Cupriavidus necator: one gene and its partner. The protein of the gene in region 1 binds, or shares a complex with, the protein of each later gene. Links are inferred from orthologs where the notes say so. Each region holds a gene or a part of one and is shown on either strand. Other genes may lie near its edges.

Evidence for each region.
Region 2: the proteins of dsbD (region 1) and I6H87_RS09165 are in contact, whole or in part, in a crystal structure (PDB 1JZD), measured with the Escherichia coli proteins. The link is inferred for Cupriavidus necator from one-to-one orthologs.

Annotation. Positions count from the first base shown.
Region 1 is NZ_CP066018.1:1,828,029-1,838,175, reverse strand. Bases 7,252-10,147 are described here. They hold dsbD (protein-disulfide reductase DsbD), read right to left. Parts: upstream 9,701-10,147; coding sequence 7,802-9,700; downstream 7,252-7,801. Other genes in these bases: cutA (divalent-cation tolerance protein CutA), read right to left, coding at 9,772-10,147; I6H87_RS08540 (magnesium transporter CorA family protein), read left to right, coding at 7,252-7,777. Outside these bases: c-type cytochrome biogenesis protein CcsB, read right to left, coding at 1-999; I6H87_RS08560 (cytochrome c biogenesis protein ResB), read right to left, coding at 1,049-3,235; I6H87_RS08555 (c-type cytochrome), read right to left, coding at 3,422-4,081; yihA (ribosome biogenesis GTP-binding protein YihA/YsxC), read left to right, coding at 4,582-5,283; hemB (porphobilinogen synthase), read left to right, coding at 5,548-6,540; more of I6H87_RS08540, read left to right, coding at 6,563-7,251. UniProt on the Escherichia coli protein: Required to facilitate the formation of correct disulfide bonds in some periplasmic proteins and for the assembly of the periplasmic c-type cytochromes.
Region 2 is NZ_CP066018.1:1,959,015-1,969,143, reverse strand. The notes cover bases 7,252-10,129. They hold I6H87_RS09165 (DsbC family protein), read right to left. Parts: upstream 9,131-10,129; coding sequence 8,372-9,130; downstream 7,252-8,371. Other genes in these bases: I6H87_RS09160 (UbiH/UbiF family hydroxylase), read right to left, coding at 9,182-10,129; acuI (acrylyl-CoA reductase (NADPH)), read right to left, coding at 7,255-8,259. In the rest of the region: I6H87_RS09190 (ABC transporter permease), read left to right, coding at 1-1,567; I6H87_RS09185 (ABC transporter ATP-binding protein), read left to right, coding at 1,575-2,906; I6H87_RS09180 (FUSC family protein), read right to left, coding at 2,917-5,313; I6H87_RS09175 (M61 family metallopeptidase), read right to left, coding at 5,364-7,178. UniProt on the Escherichia coli protein: Acts as a disulfide isomerase, interacting with incorrectly folded proteins to correct non-native disulfide bonds.

The DNA of each region.
Region 1 (10,147 bases):
CGCCCAGGTTTCCTTCGGGTCCCAGCTCCAGTAGCCGCCCCAGGCCTCGGCCGCCCACAGCGCGCCCAGGATGGTGGCGATGGTGAAGAAGGCAAAGCCGACTGCAATGGCCTTGTACATCACATCATCGAGCAGTTCCAGCGATGGCAGGCGTTCGGCCAGGATGCCGCGCTGCTTGAGCAGGTAGGCCACCGAGACCATCGCCGCCAGCGCAAAGGTGCCGTAGCCGATAAAGTTGGCCGGCACGTGGATCTTCATCCACCAGCTTTGCAGCGCCGGCACCAGCGGCTGGATCTCCTGCGCATTGCGGCTGACCGTGTACCACAGCAGGAAGCCCACCGCGGCCGACACCACCAGCATCACGAACGGACCCAGCGCGCGCGTGGCGTAGCGGCCTTCGTAGTAGAGGTAGAACAGCGAAGTGATCAGCGTGAACAGCACGAACACTTCATAGAGGTTGGAAATGGGGATGTGGCCGATGTCCGTGCCGATCAGGTAGGACTCGTACCAGCGCACCAGCAGGCCGGTGAAGCCCAGCACCACCGCGCCCCAGCACAGCTTGCTGCCGATGCTGTAGCCCGTGTTCGAGCGCGCCGCCAGCCCGAGCCAGTAGAACAGCGTGGACAGGAACACCAGCGCGCTCATCCACAGGATGGCTGACTGGCTCGACAGGAAGTACTTCAGGAAGAAGGCCTGGTCCGCGCGCGCCAGCTGCCCCTGGTAGAGCTGGATCGCGAACAGCGACAGCGCGGTGAGCGCCAGCATCAGCGGGCGCACCGCCTTCCAGTGCCAGCCGAGCAGCGCGAAGGTAGGCACGGCGCCGATCAGCACGGCCTTGTCGTAGCCATCCATCCACTGCCCGTATTGCGACAGCGCCACGCCGGCGCCAACCGCCAGCGCCAGCGCAAAGAGCCAGTCCACCCAGGTCAGACGGCGCAGGAAGGAAGGTTCGAGATAGGCCTCGTCAGCGCCGGTGTCGGCGCGCGTGGTGCCGCGCATGGCGGGACCGGCCTGGTTCACATTTGAGGACATAGCGTACCTGCTCAATTCAGTGGGGGGTGCCGGCGGGCTCGGGCGCCTCGCTGCGGCCCCCTGCGGCGCGGCCGATATCGTCACGCAGCGCCGTGAATTCCTTTTCGAAATCCATCGTGCGGCGCTGGGTCGACATCGCCATCAGCACATGGCTGCCAGGCTCGGTGTCGCCCTCGGCGGGCTTGTCTTTCACCCAGATCCAGACCCGGCGCTCGCGTATATAGAACATCGCGAACACGCCCAGCACCAGCAGCAGACAGCCAAGATACACGATGTTCTTGCCCGGCGCACGGGTCAGCTGGAACACGCTGGCCTTGATCTCCTTGAAGTCGTCGAGCTGCAGGAACACCGGCGCGCCGTAGAAGAAACTGTCCGACAGCGCGTTGATGGCCTGCTGCAGGAAGGTGCCGCTCTGGGCGCTGTTGGCCACCACCGGCAGCTTGTCCTGGGCGCGCGCCAGCTGCCACAGCTCCCACATCGAACCGTTCAGGATCTTCAGGAGCACGTCGGCGGCCTTCTGCTGCTCGGCCGGGGGCACGGATTTCTCGAGGAAGGCGGCGATCGCGGTGAAACCGCCCGGGGGCGAATCCGGCGTGGGCCGCGTGGCGCCGGCGAACAGATCGAGCGCACGCAGCGAGCTTTCGGCCAGCTGGCGGCGCAGGTCAGCCTTGTCATCGCCCGGCATCGACGCCAGCGCAAAGCGGCGCGCGGCTTCGCCGCGCAGCGCGCGGTCCTGCAGCGCGGCGCGCAGGCGCATCCAGTCGGCCACGCTGCCCTGGTCGTCGGCGGGGATGCGCAGATAGCGGAATGGTTCGCTGGGCGATTCACGCATGCCGGCCAGGAACACCGACTGGCCGTCCATCTGCACCGGCACCATGTAGTTGTTGAACTCGCGCGCCTGGCCGGTGCGGTCGCGCAGCTTGTACTGCACCGACGGGCCGACATTGCGCAGCGTCTTGGCGCGGTCGGTGCTGGCGGCGGCGCCCAGGTGCTTTTCCAGGGTCTCGTTGAACGATTTGCGCGCCACGCCACGCGCGTCGGGCTTGCCCGAGGCATCGGTGACGTTCTCGATATTCATCAGCCGGAAGTCGCTGAACTCGACCGTCAGGCCATCGCTGTCGGCGCTGGTGCCGGTGCCCGCCAGCGGCTTGTTGCCGCCCACCGCGCCATCGATGGTGAAGGTGGCGTGGCCGCTGCCCTGCATCGGGTAGCCGACGAACTTCAGGCGCGAGCCGCCGTCCTCGAAGCTGGACTGGTAGATGGCGATGCCGTCGACGATCAGCGGCTCGTTCACCTTGATGGTGGCCTCGGTCTGCTTGCCGGTGGCGCGGTCGGTCACGATCACGTCCGAGGCAAACAGCTTGGGCATGCCGGTCTCGTAGAAATCGACCTTGAACTTCTTGAGCGTGATCGCGAAAGGCAGGTCCTGCACCAGCGCGCCGTCCGAGATGTTCAGGATAGCGGTGGAGACGGTCGAGCCCTCGGGCACGTAGGCGTTGCCGCGAAAGCCCGGGTTGCTCGCCGACAGCCGGTGCTGCGGCGGGATCTCGCTGATGACCGCGTTGCCGCTGATCGGGGTCTTGCCGCCCAGCCACATCTGCGCGCGGATCAGCAGGTCGCCGTCCAGCAGGCCGCCAATACAGATCACCACGATGGCGGTGTGCGCCAGGATATAGCCGGCCTTGTTGGCCGCGCCGGCCTTGGCCGCCAGCAGGGTGGCGCCGTCATGCTCGACCGCCTTGAGGCGGTAGCCGCGGTTGCGCAGCAGCGCCGACAGGCGGCTCACCGCCTCGGTGCGCGGGCGCGCGCCGTCGAATTCGCCGCGGTGATGGAAGGCGCGCAGGCTGCGCTCGCGCACATGGTCCTTCCACGAGCGCATGTCCGCCACCATCCTGGGCGCATTGCGGATCAGGCAAAGGCTGGTCGACACCACCAGGAAGGCCAGGATCAGCAGGAACCACCAGGAACCGTAGACCTTCTGCAGCGACAGCGTGTGGAACACATCGGCCCAGAACGGCCCGAACTGGTTGACGTAGTTGGGATACGGCTCGTTCTGCTTGAGCACGGTGCCGATCACGCTGGCGATGGAGATCACCGTCAGCAGCGCGATCGCGAAGCGCATCGAGGACAACAATTCGACCGCGTCGCGCAGCACGCGGTGAGAGGTCTTCAGGTGCAGCCCTGAAGTGGAAGCGGTCGACATGTGCAGGGAAACCTAAAACAACGTGCGGCTGGAAATGAAAAAAGGGCGGACATGCTTTGGCAAGCAGGCCACCCTTTTCGATTGTGACAGGCGCGTTCGGTTGCATGCCGCGGCCCCCCGCCGGAACGGGGGACCGCCAAACCAACGCGCCGGCGCCTGGCGGGCGCCAGCGGAGTCGCGGAATCGTTATCGAACGCCGGCGACGTAATCCGCCACCGCCTTGATCTCGGCATCCGACATCTTGGCGGCGATGGTCGTCATGACCGGGTTGTTCTTGCGGGTGCCCTGGCGGAATGCCACCAGTTGTGCCTCGGTATAGTCCGCCCACTGGCCGCCGATGCGCGGGTACTGGGCGGGGATGCCGGCCGCAGTAGGACCGTGGCAGGCGGCGCAGGCGGGCACGCCCTTGGCTGCAATGCCGCCGCGGTAGATCTTCTGGCCGGCTTCGATGGTGTCCTTGTTCTTGGCGGTGGCCGGCTTGAGCGACTGCTTGGCCAGGTAGGCGCCGACGTTGCGCATTTCCTCGTCGGTCAGCACCGACGCCATCGGCACCATGATCGCGTTGTTGCGTGCCTTGGACTTGAAGTCGGCCAGCTGCTTGTGGACGTACTCGGGATGCTGGGCGGCCAGCTTCGGGTTGGCGGCGGCGGCACTGTTGCCGGCGGCGCCGTGGCAGCTCAGGCAGGCGGGCACATTGCGGTCGGGGGCACCTTGCGTGTACAGCGTTTCACCCTTGGCCGGGTCAGCCTTTGCGGCGGCCTGCTCTGCGGCAGATGCCATTCCGGAAAGGGCGGCGGCAGGAACGGCCAAAGCCAGGACACCCAGAATCTTCGCAATGCGGTTCATTCGCACACCTTCTCTGAATTGTTTTGGATACCGTGATGCGTGCCGCCCCGGCGCTTTGCCGGCGGTGAGGACGCGCCGGTGCAAAGGCTGGTATCGTGGCGACCCGCGCGCGGCTGACCGATCCGCAAAGCGCTGGCCGTGGCGGCAGACCCCGCCAGCCCGCTCCCGCAGCCGCCGCACCCTCCGGTGCAACGCGCAATGCGGGGCAAAGGCCCTGCCCACGATGGAACGACACACTAGGCTTCCCGCCCGGACGACGGCAGCCGAGGCACGCGGCCATGGATGCCACGCGTCACCCGTTCAGGAGACCGTAAACCGGCGTATTGTACAATAAGTTATGTGCCGGATTGATGCCTTGCGCCTTGTCATGCCCCTTTCGGGCTGCGCCAGATCAACCCCGGCGGGCGGCCCAGGCCGCCAGCCATCCCACCCTGGCGAGACCCCGGCCCCGGCATGCGCAATGCGCACAGCCTCCGCGGCCCGCCCCACCGCTCTAGCGCATGTCCCTTCTTCACCAGGCCCGCTTCTTCATCACCGTGAACCACCTGCGCGACCTGCCCGCCACGGCCGTGCCGGAGGTGGCGTTCGCCGGCCGCTCCAACGCCGGCAAGTCCACGGCCATCAACATCCTGTGCAACCAGAAGCGGCTGGCGTTCTCGTCGCGCACCCCCGGGCGCACGCAGCATATCAACTATTTCTCGGTGGCGCCGGTCAAGGCGCCCGACCCGCTCGCCTTCCTGGTCGACCTGCCCGGCTACGGCTATGCCGAGGTCTCGGGCTCGGCCAAGTACCACTGGCAGGGGCTGCTGAGCGACTATGTGCAGACGCGCCAGCAACTGTCCGGCCTGATCCTGATGATGGACGCGCGCCGTCCGTTCACGGATCTCGATTGCCAGATGGTGGAGTGGTTCCTGCCGACGGGGCGCCCCATCCACGTGCTGCTGACCAAGGCCGACAAGCTGACCAACAGCGACAACGCCAAGGCGCTGCGCGAGACCCGCAAGATGCTGCAGGGCTACGCCGAGCAGATGGAAACACCGGTGCCGATGACGGCACAGCTCTTCTCCAGCCTGAAGCGCCGCGGCATCGAAGAGGCGCAGGGCGTGATCGCCGGCTGGCTCAACCTGCCGGAAGCGCAGAAGGCCGAAGCCCGGTCCGCAGCGGAGAAGAGCGAGCCGCCTGCTGCCGATCCCGCAGAGTAATCACCAGGTCAGCACGCAAAAAAAAGCCCCGCTGCAAGCAACGGGGACAAACTTTCCCGCCGCTGGGGCGGGTACCCGCTCAGGGAGGAGTAGCGGGGGACACCGCGCCACGCAGGGCGCAACGCAAAGTGTCCGCGAGTATGATAGCGGGCACGCTCAAAAGTTTAGTTTTTCTTCGGCCAGCGGCTTTGGACCGCGCTTTGCCGCGCGCGCCGTGCTTGCCGGCCCGCTTTCCTGTCCAGCCCTACAGTCAAGAAGCCCGCCATGTCCACCTTCCCCGAATACCGCCCGCGCCGCATGCGCCGCGATGATTTCTCCCGCCGCATGATGCGCGAGCATCGCCTGTCGCCGGACAACCTGATCTACCCCGTCTTCATCCTTGACGGCCAGAACCAGCGCCAGGCGGTGGCGTCGATGCCGGGCGTCGAGCGCGTGTCGGTCGACCTGCTGATGCCGGTGGCCGAAGACTGCGTCAAGCTGGGCATCCCGGTGATCGCGCTGTTCCCGGTGATCGACCCGTCGCTGAAGACGCCGGACGGCATCGAGGCCACCAACCCCGAGGGCCTGGTGCCACGTGCCGTGCGCGCGCTCAAGGACCGCTTCCCCGAGCTCGGCGTGCTCTGCGACGTGGCGCTCGACCCGTACACCAGCCACGGCCAGGACGGCGTGCTGGACGACAACGGCTACGTCATCAACGATGTGACCGTCGAGATCCTGGTGCGCCAGGCATTGGCACAGGCCGAAGCCGGTGTCGACATCGTGGCCCCGTCCGACATGATGGATGGCCGCATCGGCGCGGTGCGCACCGCGCTGGAAGACAACGGCCATATCCATACGCGCATCATGGCGTACTCGGCCAAGTATGCGTCGGCGTTCTACGGCCCCTTCCGCGACGCGGTGGGCTCGGCCGCCAACCTGGGCAAGGGCAACAAGATGACCTACCAGATGGATCCGGCCAATACCGACGAGGCCCTGCGCGAGGTGGCACAGGACATCCTGGAAGGCGCCGACATGGTGATGGTCAAGCCCGGCATGCCGTACCTGGACATCGTGCGCCGCGTGAAGGACGAGTTCCGCTTCCCCACCTACGTCTACCAGGTCAGCGGCGAATACGCGATGCTCAAGGCCGCCGCGCAGAACGGCTGGCTGGACCACGACAAGGTGATGATGGAATCGCTGCTGGCCTTCCGCCGCGCCGGCGCCGACGGCATCCTGACCTATTTCGCGCGCGACGCCGCGCGGCTGCTGACGGCCTGAGCGGCTAACCGACAGAGCGCCTATGGAACTGCTAGGCTTCTCGGCCAGCCAGGTACACCCGCTCGCCTCGCTCACCGAGGCGGGCAACTTCCTCGGCAGCAATGCCGCGTCGCTGTTCGTCTGGGCGGATTTCTCCACAGAAGAAGTCACCGCCGCGCCGGATGTCTGGCGCGAGAGCGTGCGCCAGCTTGCCGGCGCGCCGATCCTGGACCTGCACCTGGCCGACGCCACCAATGCCGCGCATCCGTCGTATTTCGACACGACCAATGCGTACGACATGGTGATCTTCCGCAAGCTCACCTTCGAGACCAGCCGCGCCATCGCCGAGGCCGAGCCGCAGGACCCTGTGGCCGGAACGGCGAAGCCGTCCGCTGCCGAGTCCGCCGCCCGCCAGAAGCGCTATCCGCCCGGCTTCCTCCCGGCACTGGCCAAGATCGACACCCAGCCGGTCACGTTTTTCGTGTTCGACACGGTGCTGGTCACGGTGCGCTCGGGGCAATCGCGCACCGTTGACCAGGTGCGCCAGCGTCTGATCGAGCTATGCCAGGCACCACGCCCGCAGGCCACGCCCGTGCGTGGCAATGGCCAGCCGCTGCTGCACGGCGTGCGCCCGCCCAGCCGGCCCGAGGACCTGATGCTGCGCCTGCTCAATGCGATGGTCGACCGTTACCTGGAACTGCGCGCGCCGCTGACGCGCCAGCTCGACCGCTGGCAGCGCGCGCTGCTCAATTCGCGCCGCAGCTTCTCAAGCTGGGAGGGACTGCTGGATGCCCGCATCCAGCTGCGCAAGCTGGAGCACCTGAGCGAAGAGCAACGCGACGCGCTGCAGGAATTCCGCGACAGCCTGCTCGACAACCGCTTCAGCAGCGACCAGCCCGGCGGCCCGGCCAATGCGCCGGGGCGTGACGAGGTGCTGCTGGTGCGCATCAACGACGTGATGGAGCATATCCAGCGCGTGCTGGCGCACGCGCGCCGGCTGGAGGATTCGATCGAGTCGGCGGTGCAGATCCACTTCTCCGCGGTGGCGCACCGGACCAACCGCACCATGCGCGCGCTGACGCTGATCACGGCGCTGTTCATGCCGCTGACGCTGATCACCGGTGTCTTCGGCATGAACTTCGACCGCATGCCCTGGCTGCGCGAGCCGCACGGGTTCTGGTGGTCGATCGGCCTGATGGGCGCCGTGGCGCTGGGGCTGGCCGCGCTGTGGGCGCTGGGGCGGCGGCTGGAACGGTAGCCACCGCGCAGCACTAGGTACGCGTCAGGTGCTGGTACGCGTGCCGAAGGCCCGCTCCAGGCTTTCCAGGAAGCGGTTGGCCGACTGGTAGCCGATCACGCGCACCGGGCGCTCGCGCCCGTCAGGCCCGAACAGGATGATGCCGGGCGGCCCGAACAGGCCGAAGCGCTTGAGCAGCGCCTTGTCGTCGGCATTGTTGGCGGTCACGTCCGCCTGCAGCAGCACGATCTCGGACAGCCGCGCGCGCACGCGCGGATCGACGAAGGTCATGCGCTCCATTTCCTTGCAGCTGACGCACCAGTCGGCGTAGAAATCCAGCAGCACCGGCTTGCCTGCGGCGGCGGCCTGCGCCACGCGGGCATCGAGCTCGGCCACGCTGCGCACGCGCTCGAAGCGCACCGCCTGTGCGCCGGCAGCGGCTTCCGCGCCACCGCGTGCCACGCTCAGGTGCGACAGCGGCTGCAGCGGATCGCGCCCGCCCGAGGCCACGCCAATCAGCACGATCGCCGCTGCGATCGCAAACAGCACGCCCACGCCCTTGCCCACCCGCGCCAGGTTGCGCGGATCCGGGCCCAGGCCGTCAAAGGCGCCCAGGAACACCGCCGCCACCAGCAGCAGCGCCGCCAGCGCCAGCATCGAGGCCCAGGCCGGCAGCACCGGCCCCAGCATCCACAGCGCCACGCCCAGCAGCAGGAAGCCGAAGAAGCGCTTGGTGACCTCCATCCAGCGCCCGGCCCGCGGCAGCAGGTTGCCCGCGCCCACGCCCACCAGCACCAGCGGCACGCCCATGCCGAGCGCCATGGCGAACAGCGCCGCGCCGCCGATCACGGCGTCGCGGGATTGCGCGATATAGGCCAGCGCCCCGGCCAGCGGCGCGGTGACGCAGGGCCCGACGATCAGCGCCGAGATCGCGCCCATTGCCGCCGCACCCGCCACCTGGCCGCCCTGGCGGCGGTGCGACGATTCGGTCAGGCGGGTCTGCCAGCGCTGCGGCAGTTGCAGCTCGTACAGCCCGAACATCGACAGCGCCAGGGCCACCATCAGCGCTGCGAACAGGCCCAGCACCCACGGTGTCTGCAGCGCGGCCGACAGGCCCTCGCCCAGCAGCCCGGCAGCCACGCCGACCGCGGTGTACACCACCGCCATGCCCAGCACGTAGGCCAGCGACACCACCAGCGCACGGCCGCGCGTGACGTGCTCGCCCACCACGATCGAGGACAGGATCGGCACCATCGGCAGCACGCATGGAGTGAACGTCAGCAGCAGGCCCAGGCCGAAGAACAGTGCGGCGATCAGGGCCAGGTTGCGGCTCGCCAGCGCGCCGGCGATGCGGTCGCTGTCGTCGGCGCGCAGCACCGCGGGGGCGGCTGGCGCAGGGGCAGGCACGGCCGCCGGCGCATCCGAGCGCCCGCGCTTGCCGAACAGGTCGGCCAGCCCGCTGCCGCCGACCTTGTACACGCTCTCCATCGGCGGATAGCACAGGCCCTTGTCGGCGCAGCCCTGCGAGGTGACCGTCAGCGACCACTTGCCGTCGGCCGGCGCCGCCTCCACCGGCACGCGGATGACCACGCTGTCGCGGTAGGTCTCCATCTCCTTGCCGAAGGTCTCGTCGAACTTGACCTTGCCCGGCGGATACGCCGGCATTCCCAGCTTCACGTCGGCGGGTTGCGCGGCAAAGGCGAAGCGCTCGCGGTACATGTAGTAGCCGGGGGCAACCTCGAAGCGCACCTCGACAGTCTTGTCGTCAAGCTGGCTCGCGGCGAAGCGGAAGGCCTGCTCCGGCGGCAGGAAGTCGTCTTCGGTGGCGGCATGCGCGCCGCCCGCCAGGCACACCCAGGCCAATGCCGCCAGCAGCGCTGCGGCAATATGCCGCGCCCAGACCTGCCCGCGCGCGCGCTCCGGAAGTGCCAAACCGATTGTCATCTCGCTGTTTCCTGTCTGTCTTGAACTGGGGGGGCGGCGTACCTGCTGCTGCGCTGCGGGCGCGGTTGCCCCTACTTTGCCGGCCCTGAGGCGGTCTCGCTGCTGACCCAGGCCAGGTACGGCGCGTAACCGGCCGTCACCGGCCACGCTATGAGTTCCGGCACGTCGTAGGGGTGATGTTGCCGGATCACGGCCTCCAGCGCAGCGTAACGTGCACGCGTGGTCTTGATCAGCAGCGGCCACTCCTGCGCGCGCTCCAGCTTGCCCTGCCACCAGTACTCGGACTCGACCGGCGCCAGGCGGTTCACGCAGGCGGCGGCGCGCGCCTCCAGCACTACCTGCGACAGGTGCGCCGCGGTCTCGGCATCTGGAGTATTGGTGATCACGACGATCACCTCGGCCGGATCGCCCGGGGCGCCGGCATCCGGCTGGCTGGCATGGCTTTGC
Region 2 (10,129 bases), 130 kb from region 1 along the record:
GCACCTGGACGTGGCCTACCTGCCCTACTACCTGATGCGCACCAGCATCCGCATGCTGGCGGCGCTGGCGGCGTCGCTGCTGTTCTCGCTGGCGTTTGCCGCGCTGGCGTCAAAGAGCCGCACGGCGGAGAAGGTGCTGGTGCCGGCGCTGGACATCCTGCAGTCGATACCCGTGCTGGGCTTCCTGTCGATCACCGTGACCGGCTTTATCGCCCTCTTTCCCGGCAATATCGCAGGGGTCGAGTGCGCGGCGATCTTCGCCATCTTCACCTCGCAGGCGTGGAACATGGCGTTCAGCCTGTACCAGTCGTTCCGCACCATCCCGGGCGATTTGATGGAAGCGGCGGCCATGTTCCGGCTGTCGCCGTGGCAGCGCTTCTGGCGGCTGGAAGTGCCGTTCGCCATGCCGGGGCTGCTGTGGAACATGATGATGTCGATGTCCGGCGGCTGGTTCTTCGTGGTGGCGTCCGAGGCGATCTCGGTATCCGGCCACGACATCCGCCTGCCTGGGATCGGCTCCTATATCGCGCTGGCGATCCAGCAGCAGGACCTGGCCGCGATCGGCTGGGCCATCCTGGCGATGCTGGCGGGCATCCTGCTGTACGACCAGCTGCTGTTCCGCCCGCTGGTGGCATGGGCCGACCGCTTCCGCTTCGAGACCCAGGCGCAGGACAAGCTGCCGCAGTCGTGGCTGCTGGACCTGCTGCGCCGCTCGGCGTGGGTGGGTGCAGTGCTGGCGCAGACGGCGGCGCTGGCCGGGCGCACGCTGGCGTGGGGCGCGCGCCGCGGGCAGGCCCCGGCGCAGCCGGACAATCCGCGGCGCGCGCTTTGGTTCGGCCGCGTGCGCGACGCCGTGATCGTGCTGGTGGCATTGGCCGCGTTGCTGCGCGTGGGCTACTTCGTGCACAGCGAGGTGGGCTGGGCCGAAGTCGGCCATGTGCTGTGGCTCGGCACGATCACGATGGTGCGCGTGGTGGTGCTGATCGCGCTGGCGGCGCTGGTGTGGGTGCCGATCGGCATCCGCATCGGCCTGAGCCCGGAACTGGCGCGCATTGCCCAGCCGATCGCGCAGTTCCTGGCCGCCTTCCCGGCCAACCTGATGTTCCCGCTGGCGGTGATGCTGATCGTGCGCTTCGGGCTGAACCCGGAGATCTGGCTGAGCCCGCTGCTGATCTTCGGCACGCAGTGGTACATCCTGTTCAACGTGGTCGCGGGGGCGTCGGGCATTCCCACCGAACTGAAGCTCGCCACGCGCAATTTCGGCCTGCGTGGCTGGCTGCTGTGGAAGCGCTTCCTGATCCCCGCGGTGTTCCCGAGCCTGCTGACCGGGCTGGTGACCGCCGCCGGCGGCTCGTGGAACGCGAGCATCGTGTCCGAGTACGTGACCTGGGGCGACCGCACCATCGTCGCCACCGGGCTCGGCAGCTACATCGCCGAGACCACCGCGCGCGGCGACTTCCCGCGCATTGCGCTGGGCATAGTCGTGATGGCGCTGTTCGTGGTCGGCTTCAACCGGCTGCTGTGGAACCGCCTGTATCAACTCGCGCAAGAGCGCACCCGCTTGTAAGGCAACGATGGCAGAGAACATTGCATCCACCGCCGCCCCCGCCGTGATCGAGCTGCGCGGCGTCGGCAAGATCTTCCGCACCGCCAGCCAGAGCGACCGTGCCGTGCTCGAAGGCGTGGACCTGACGCTGCGCGAGGGCGAGATCGTCGCCATGCTGGGCAAGTCCGGCTCGGGCAAGTCCACGCTGTTGCGCATCATGGCCGGGCTGGTCGGCGCCGACCGCGGCGAGGTGGACTTTCGCGGCGAACGGCTGGCCGGCACCGCCGAGGGCATCGCCATGGTGTTCCAGTCGTTCGCGCTGTTCCCGTGGCTGACGGTGCAGCAGAACGTTGAGCTGGGGCTCGAGGCCCAGGGCGTGCCCAGGGCCGAGCGCGAGCGCCGCGCCGAGGCCGCGATCGACATGATCGGGCTGGCCGGCTTCAACAGCGCACTGCCGCGCGAGCTGTCGGGCGGCATGCGCCAGCGCGTGGGCATTGCGCGCGCGCTGGTGACCGAGCCGGACCTGCTGCTGATGGATGAAGCATTCTCGGCCCTGGACGTGCTGACCGGCGAGACCCTGCGCGACGAGATGCTGGCGCTGTGGGAAAGCGGCCGTGCCAATATCAGGAGCATCCTGATCGTCTCGCACAATATCGAAGAGGCAGTGATGATGGCCGACCGCATCGTGATCCTGTCGAGCGACCCGGGCCGCATCCGCGCCGAGGTGCCAGTGGCGCTGCCGCGTCCGCGCAACCGCGACAGCGCGCAGGTGCGCGCGCTGGTCGACGAGATCTACGCGCTGATGACCGCCCCCGCCGCGGAAGCGCGCCTGCCCGCGCAAGCGCCCGCGCGCCAGATCGCCTACCGGCTGCCGGACGCCGACATCAGCCAGATGGAAGCGATCCTCGACCTGCTGTGCGAGGCACCCTTCAACTGCCGCGCCGACCTGCCCCACCTGGCCGACGAAGCCGGCCTCACCGACGACGAACTGCTGCCTGCGTGCGAAGCGCTGCAGCTGGTGCAACTGGTGTCGATCGAGCGCGGCGACATCGCCGCCACCGGGGCCGGCCGCGCCTGGTACGCCGCCGGGCCGCAGCAACGCAAGGTGATGTTCGGCCAGCAGTTGCTGGGCAACGTCGCACTGGCCGCGCATATCCGCCGCGAACTGGTGGCCAGCGAGGCCGGCGAGATCCGCGAAGAACAGGTGCTGCACGAACTGGAGCGGTTCCTGAAGCCCGCCGAGGCCGAGCGCGTGCTCAGCGTGGCGATCGGCTGGGGGCGCTACGGCGAGATCTACGAGTACCGCTACAACAGCGGCATGCTGACACTGCCCGAGGAAGAGCTGCCCGAGGCGCCGTAAGCCACCAGGCTCAGACGCGCGCCCGTATGGCGCGCCCGATGGCCCCCGTGCGCAGCGCGATCTTGGCCGCATCCTCGCGCAACGCGCGCAGGCGGCGGTCCAGCACCGCATTGGCCGGACGGCCGGTGGAGCTGGCGGTGGGACCAGCCTCATGGCTGGATTCGCCGGCGGCGGCCGCGTGCACCAGCACGTCGGTGCGGCGCTTGTCGGCCGAATCGGCCAGGCGGGCGCGGCGTTCGGCGACGGCATCCTCGGCGGCCTCGGCGACTTCGACGCTGACGGTGGCCGCCACTGGTTCGGCATCGGCGACAGCTTCAGCGGGAGATTCCTCCGCCTTGTCCGCGGCGGCAGGCACTGCCTCCTTGCGTTCCAACGGCGTTTTCCCGCTGCGGATAAAGCCCGCGCCACGGCCGCCGCCCCGCTCATCGGCATGCAGCCGCTCGCTGGCCACCTGCAGGCTGTGGCTGGCGGCCTCGGTGGCCTGCTCGATCGCGGCTTCCGCGGCCGGGATATCGAGCTCGTCATAGTGCTGGCGCACCTGGATGCGCGCCGCCGCCACGTGCGCGGCCACCAGGTAGTTCTGCACGATAAAGCGGTTCAGGTTGTCCACCGCACGGTGCCGGCTCTTGGGCTCGTCCAGCATGCGCTGGAACGACGAGATCAGCGCCGACAGGTTGTCCATAAACTGCTTGCGCTGCACGCGGTAGGCAAAGTCATCCTTGGTCCTACGCAGCAGCAGGTCGCGCGTGGCGCCGATATAGCGGCGGTTGGCCTGCAGCACGCCCTCCACCAGCTTGGGGATGGCGCGGTATTCCCAGCTCGGCAGCACAAAGCTGAACAGCGAGGCGATGATGCCGCCGATCACGGTATCCACCAGCCGCTCGCCCGCCACCGTGGGACTTCCCGGCATCAGCAGGTGGATCTGGATCAGCACCTGGATGCAGGCGGCAATCGCGGTGTAGCGGTACTTGATGGTCACGAACGCGGCGCTGGCCACCAGCGACAGGAACAGCACGCCCAGCAGGATCAGCGGCTGGTGCACCACCTTCAGGATCGCGACCGCGACCACGCAGCCAATCAGCGTGCCGATCAGGCGGTCGTTGTAGCGCTGCTTGGTCATGCTGAAGTTGGGCTTCAGGATGACGATGATGGTCAGCAGGATCCAGTAGCTGTGCGACACATAGGGCAGGTGCTCGGCAATCCACAGCCCCAGCGACACCGCCATCGAGATCCGCAGCGAGAAGCGGAACGCCGGCGAACTCCACTTCAGGTTGTCGCGCAGCACGCTGAACTCATACTTCTGGCGCGTCAGGAACGGCGTCATGTCCGAGCCGGGCAGCACCCTGGCCGGCTCCACCGGCGTGCGCGACGCTTCGTGCAGCTGGCCGACCAGCGTGATCGCGCCGCGCATCATGTCGAGCGTATCGACCAGCGCCGTCATCGCCGCCGGGTTGATATGGTGGTGGCGAAATTGCTCGACCTCGGCCTCGACCGCGCGCAGGCCCTGGCGATATTCCACCGTGGCGTACGAGGCGCGGCCGCGCGTGATCTCGTAGGCGATCTCTTCCACGTCCTTGCACATCTGCAGCACCAGCCCGCGCAGATGGTCCAGCACCGGCGTGCCGGCAAAGGTCTGGCGCAGCAGCGGATAGTCGGTGTTGGTCGACAGAATATACTCGTACAGGTCGAGCATGCGCAGGTGCACCTGCACCAGCAGCCCGTCGTGCGGAGTGCGGTTGCCGCGCAGCACCAGGTCGCGCGCGGCCTGCTGGCGCTCGGCCACCACGATCTGCTGGCGCACCAGCTGGTTGAACTGGGCCTCGTAGTCGTTGCCGGCGTCGTAGAAGCCGGCCTTGATCTCGAGATAGCCGGCCAGCTCATACAACGATTCGGCCAGCACCTGCTGCTTGGTGCGGCGCTCGGTGATCCAGCTCACCAGCATCGCATAGCCGAGATAAGCGACCGCGCCGATGCTGAACAGCGCCGCGTGCTCCAGCGCGCGCCGCACCAGGAAGTCTTCGTTGATGGTCAGCGTCATCACGAACAGCGCCGCGAACTGCAGCGGCAGCGTCTTGTTGCCGTACACCGTCATCATGCCGGCCAGGAACGTCACCAGCACCAGCAGGAACGGCATCACGCGCGGGAACGGCGTGGCCAGCGCCACCACCAGCGTGACCACGCTGCACAGCAGCACGCTGGCCATCATCTCGTTGAACTTGTGGTTCAGCGGGCTGGGCAGGTCCATCAGGCTGGTGCACAGCGCCCCCATCGACACCACCATCGCGGTGGGCAGGTCGCTGAAGTGCAGCGCGATCAGCGTGGCGCCGATCACCCCGGTGGCCGAGCGCAGCCCCCGGTAGATGTAGTGCGAATACAGGAAGGTGCGGGGATCGTGCGCGTATTGCATGCAGCGGGGGCGATGGCGTGCGGTGGCGGGTGTGGCAGCGGAAAACTAGTTCACTGGCCCAGCCAGCGCGAGCGCGCCGCGTGCCGTCCGCTCTCGAGCTTCACCTTGAACTGCGCCGCCGGCTCGCGTGCCAGCGTCACCGGCAGCACCTGCAGCTCGTCGCGGCGGAAGGCGTGCAGCTCGATGCGGTCGCCGCTACGGTAGCGCGCCAGCAGCTTGTCGATCTGGCCCGGCGCCACGCGCAGGCCGTCAATCGCCACCAGCAGGTCGCCGGCGGACAGGCCGGCGGCCTGCGCGGCGCCGCCGTCGAACACCTGCGCCACGCGCACCCAGCCCTCATCGCTCTTGACCTTGATACCCAGCGCCGCGGTGCGCGCCGGCTTCTGCGCATCGGCCTTGACGCCGAACGTTTTGAACAGCGCCGGCAGCGGCAGCTCGCCGGTGCCTTCGGTCAGCGAGCGCAGCAGCGGCCCCATGCGCAGGCCGGTGACTTCATCGAACAGCGCATGGACCTCGGCCTCGGTCACGCCGCGCTGCACCGCGCCCGGCGCGTAGAAGCCGCGGCCGTAGCGGCGCCACAGCGCGCGCATGACATCGTCAAGCGAGCGTCGCCCGCGGGTCTTGTCGCGAATGGTCAGGTCCAGCGCCAGCGCCACCAGCGAACCCTTGGTGTAGTAGCTGACGATGGCGTTGGGGGCGTTCTCGTCCTGGCGGTAGTACTTGGTCCAGGCATCGAAGGAGCTTTCCGCCACGCTCTGCTTGGTGCGGCCGCTGCCGCGCAGCACGCCGTTCCAGGTCTTGGCCAGCATCTCGATGTACTGCTCGTCGGTGATGCAGCCGGAGCGCACCAGCACCAGGTCGTCGTAGTAACTGGTGAAACCCTCGAACAGCCACAGCAGCGGCGTGTAGGTTTCCTCGGCCAGCCGGTACGGCACGAACGCGGCCGGCTTGATGCGCTTGACGTTCCAGGTGTGGAAATACTCGTGGCTGCACAGCCCGAGGAAGGTGCGGTAGCCCTCGCTGGTATCGCTGTCGCCGCGCACCGGCAGGTCATTGCGCGCGCATATCAGCGCGGTGCTGGCACGGTGTTCCAGGCCGCCGTAGCCGTCGCTGGTGACCATCGTCATGAAGACGTAGCGGCGGTTGCTGTCCAGGAACGGCGCCTGCGCGGTCTTGGGCTCGAACAGCCGGATCTGCGCTTCGCAGATCCGCTTCAGGTCGCGGCACACGCGCTCGAGGTCGAGCTGCGGCACGCGCCCGGTGAAGACCACGTCGTGCTGCGCGCCGCAGGCGCGGAAGCTGGCCAGCTGGAAGGTGCCCATCTCGACCGGATGATCGACCAGCTCATCGTAGTCGGCCACCTGGTAGCGGCCGAAGCCGTAGCGCTTCGCGCCTGCGCGGCCGGGCGCTTCGCGCATGGCGGTGGCGACGCGCCAGCCGCGATAGGCCTCGCCGGCGGGCGCATGGATATCGATGGTGCATGGCCGCTCGGCCTGCCCGTCCACGCACAGGAACACCGAGCTGCCGTTGAAGAAGCCGTGGGTGGTGTCCAGGTGCGCCGCGCGCACCGACAGGTCCCAGGCATAGACCTCGTAGCTGAGCGTCAGCGGGCCGTCGGCCAGGCTGACCGGCGCGGCCTGCCAGCGCTGCTTGTCGAGCTTGGTCAGCCTGACCTCGCGCCCGCCCGCATCGGCGCGGATGCGCACGATATTGCGCGCGAAGTCCCGGATCATGTAGCTGCCCGGGATCCAGGCCGGCAGCGAGAAACACTGGCCGGCGGGATCGGGTTCGCTCACGGTGACGGTGACGGCAAACAGGTGCGCTTCAGGCTGAAGCGGGGCGATGGCGTAGCGGATCGGCGTCATGGGCAGGATTGTAACGTCGGCGCCAGGACACGGATGCAGCGCCGACGCGGTGGTGCATCAGGGCGACGGTGCGCGATCAGCCGCGATTCACATCCACCACCACGCGCCCGCGCATGCCGCCTTCCATGATCTTGCGGCCCGCCTCGATCGCGTCGCCCAGGCCGATCTCGCGCGTCAGCGCATTGAGCCGGTCCGGCTCCAGGTCGCCGGCCAGGCGCTGCCAGGCCTGCTCGCGCAGCGGCATCGCCGCCATCACACTGTCGATGCCGTGCAAGGTGATGCCGCGCAGGATGAACGGCGCCACCGACCCCGGGAAGTCAAGGCCCTGCGCCAGCCCGCACGCCGTCACCACGCCGCCGTAGCGCACCTGGGCGCAGGCATTGACCAGCGTGTGCGAGCCGACCGAGTCGACCACCGCGGCCCAGCGCTCCTTTTGCAGCGGCTTGCCGGGTACGCCCAGCTCAGCACGGTCGATCACGTCATCGGCGCCCAGCGCCTTCAGGAAATCCGCCTCCCGGGTCTTGCCGGTCGAGGCCACCACCTTGTAGCCAAGCTTGCTCAGCAGCGAGATCGCCACCGTCCCCACCCCACCGGAGGCGCCGGTCACCAGCACCTCGCCATCGCCGGGGCGCACCGGGCCGTCGACGCCGCCGCGCTCCAGCGCCAGCACCGACAGCATCGCGGTATAGCCCGCGGTGCCGATCGCCATGGCCTGGCGCGTGGTGAAGGCGTCGGGCAGGCGCACCAGCCAGTCGCCCTTCAGGCGCGCGCGCTGCGCAAGGCAGCCCCAATGCGTCTCGCCCACGCCGTAGCCGTTGAGCACTACCTTGTCGCCTGCCTTCCAGCGCGGGTGCGCGGATTCCAGCACCGTGCCGGCGCCGTCGATGCCCGCCACCATCGGCCACTTGCGCACCACCGGCGAGCGGCCCGTGATCGCCAGCCCGTCCTTGAAGTTGATGGTGGAGTAGTCGACGGCAACCAGCACGTCGCCGTCGGCGGGCAGCTGCGCGTCGTCGAGCGTGGCGATACTGGCCTGGGTGGCGCCGTCGGCCTGGGTCAGCAGCAATGCCTGGAAGGTCATGGTGTCTCCTTTGTCGCCTGCCGGCGATCGCATGGAATCAGGGAAAAGGCAGAATGCAGAACGGCCGGACAAGTCCGGCCGTCGATCGGGCCGGTACAGGTCCGGCGCGCGCTTATTTCTTGATGCTGGCGAGCTTGCGTTCCAGCGTGGCGACATCCGCCGCGCCGGGAATGCGGGTGCCGTCGGTGAAGAACACCGCCGGAGTGCCGGTCACGTTCATGCTGTGGCCCAATGCCAGGTTTTCTTCCAGCGGGGTCTTGCAGCTGCCGTTGCCGGTCAGCGCCACCTGCTTGAGCATCCAGTCGCGCCAGGCCTTGGTGCGGTCGGACGCGCACCAGACCTGCTTGGCCTTGGTTTCGGAATCCGGCGACAGCACCGGGTACAGGAAGGTGTACACGGTGATGTTGTCCATCTGCTGGAAGGTCTGCTCGATGCGCTTGCAATAGCCGCAGTTGGGGTCGGAGAACACCGCCACCTGGCGGCTGCCATCGCCCTTGGTCCACTTGATCGCGCGCGCCAGCGGCAGGTCCGACCACTTGATGCGGTTGATCTCGGCCAGCCGCTCCTCGGTCAGGTTGGTGCCGGTGCGGGTGTCGATCATCTCGCCGTTCAGGATGTAGCGGCCCGAGGCGTCGGTGTAGACCACCTGCCCGCCTATATTGGCCTCGAACAGGCCCGGCACCGGGGTCTTGCTCACGCTCTTCACTTCAGCACGGCCGCCCACCATCTTCTGCAGCGACTCCTTGATGCGGTCGGTGCCGGGCTCGCCCGCGGCCATGGCATGCAGCGCGAAGCCCGCCGCGGCCAGCCCGCCGGCGATGGCGGTGATCGCGGCGCTCATGGCGGGGCGGCGGCGCAGGAATGGGAACATGTGGACTCCAGAGTATTCGGTAAAGGGATCGGAACGTTGGCGCGGCCGCGGTCAGCCAAGCGCGCGCGCGATCAGGAAGCGCTTGAGCAAGGACTGGCCGCCGACCGCGCGCATGCCGGTGTTGCGCACCACGCGCGCGACGCCGCCCGGCAACGAGAACAACCGGTGCAGTCCGTCGGTGGCCGCGGTCAGCGCAAGCAAATCGGTGGCGCGGGCGCGCTCATAGCGGCGCAGCAAGCGCAGGTCGCCCTCGCTGCGGAAAGGTTCTTTGTCGGCCATCACGCGGCCAAGTTCCGCGACGCCGCGCAGGCCCAGGTTCATGCCCTGGCCGGCCAGCGGATGCAACACGTGGGCGGCGTCGCCCACCAGCGCCACGTGCGGCTGCACGAACTGGTCGGCACGCTGCAGCACCAGCGGGAAGCCCTGCGCCGGGGTCACGCAGCGCAGCGCGCCGAACTGCGCGCCGACCGCGCCGCTGGCGCCCTGCATCACCGTGGCGGCGAGCGCCTCGGGCGACAGCGCCAGCAGCTCGCGCGCGTGGGCCTCTTCGGCGGCCCAGACCATCGACACATGGTTGTCCGGCAGCGGCAGCAGCGCCAGCACTTCGCCGTTGGCGGGTTCCTCGTCGGCCATCAGTTTTTCGGGCGCGCCCAGGAACCACTGCCACGCGGTTTCCTGGTGCGGGCGCTCGCAGGCGAAATTGGCGACCACGCCCAGCTGGCGGTACTTGCGCGTGCTGACGCCGATGTGGCATTGCTGGCGCAGCCAGGAGCGCGCGCCGTCGGCACCGACCACGCAGGCCGTGCGCAGCTTCTCGCCATTGCCCAGGGTCAGCGTGACGCCGTCAGGATCGCGCTCGAACGCGCTCGCCGTGGCGTCGTGCCAGGTCACCTGGTGCTGGAAGCCCAGCGCTGTGTCGAGCGCGCGCTCGACGTGGCTGGATTCGATGATCCACGCCAGCTGCGGCACCGCGGCCGCGTAGGCCGAGAAATGCAGGTC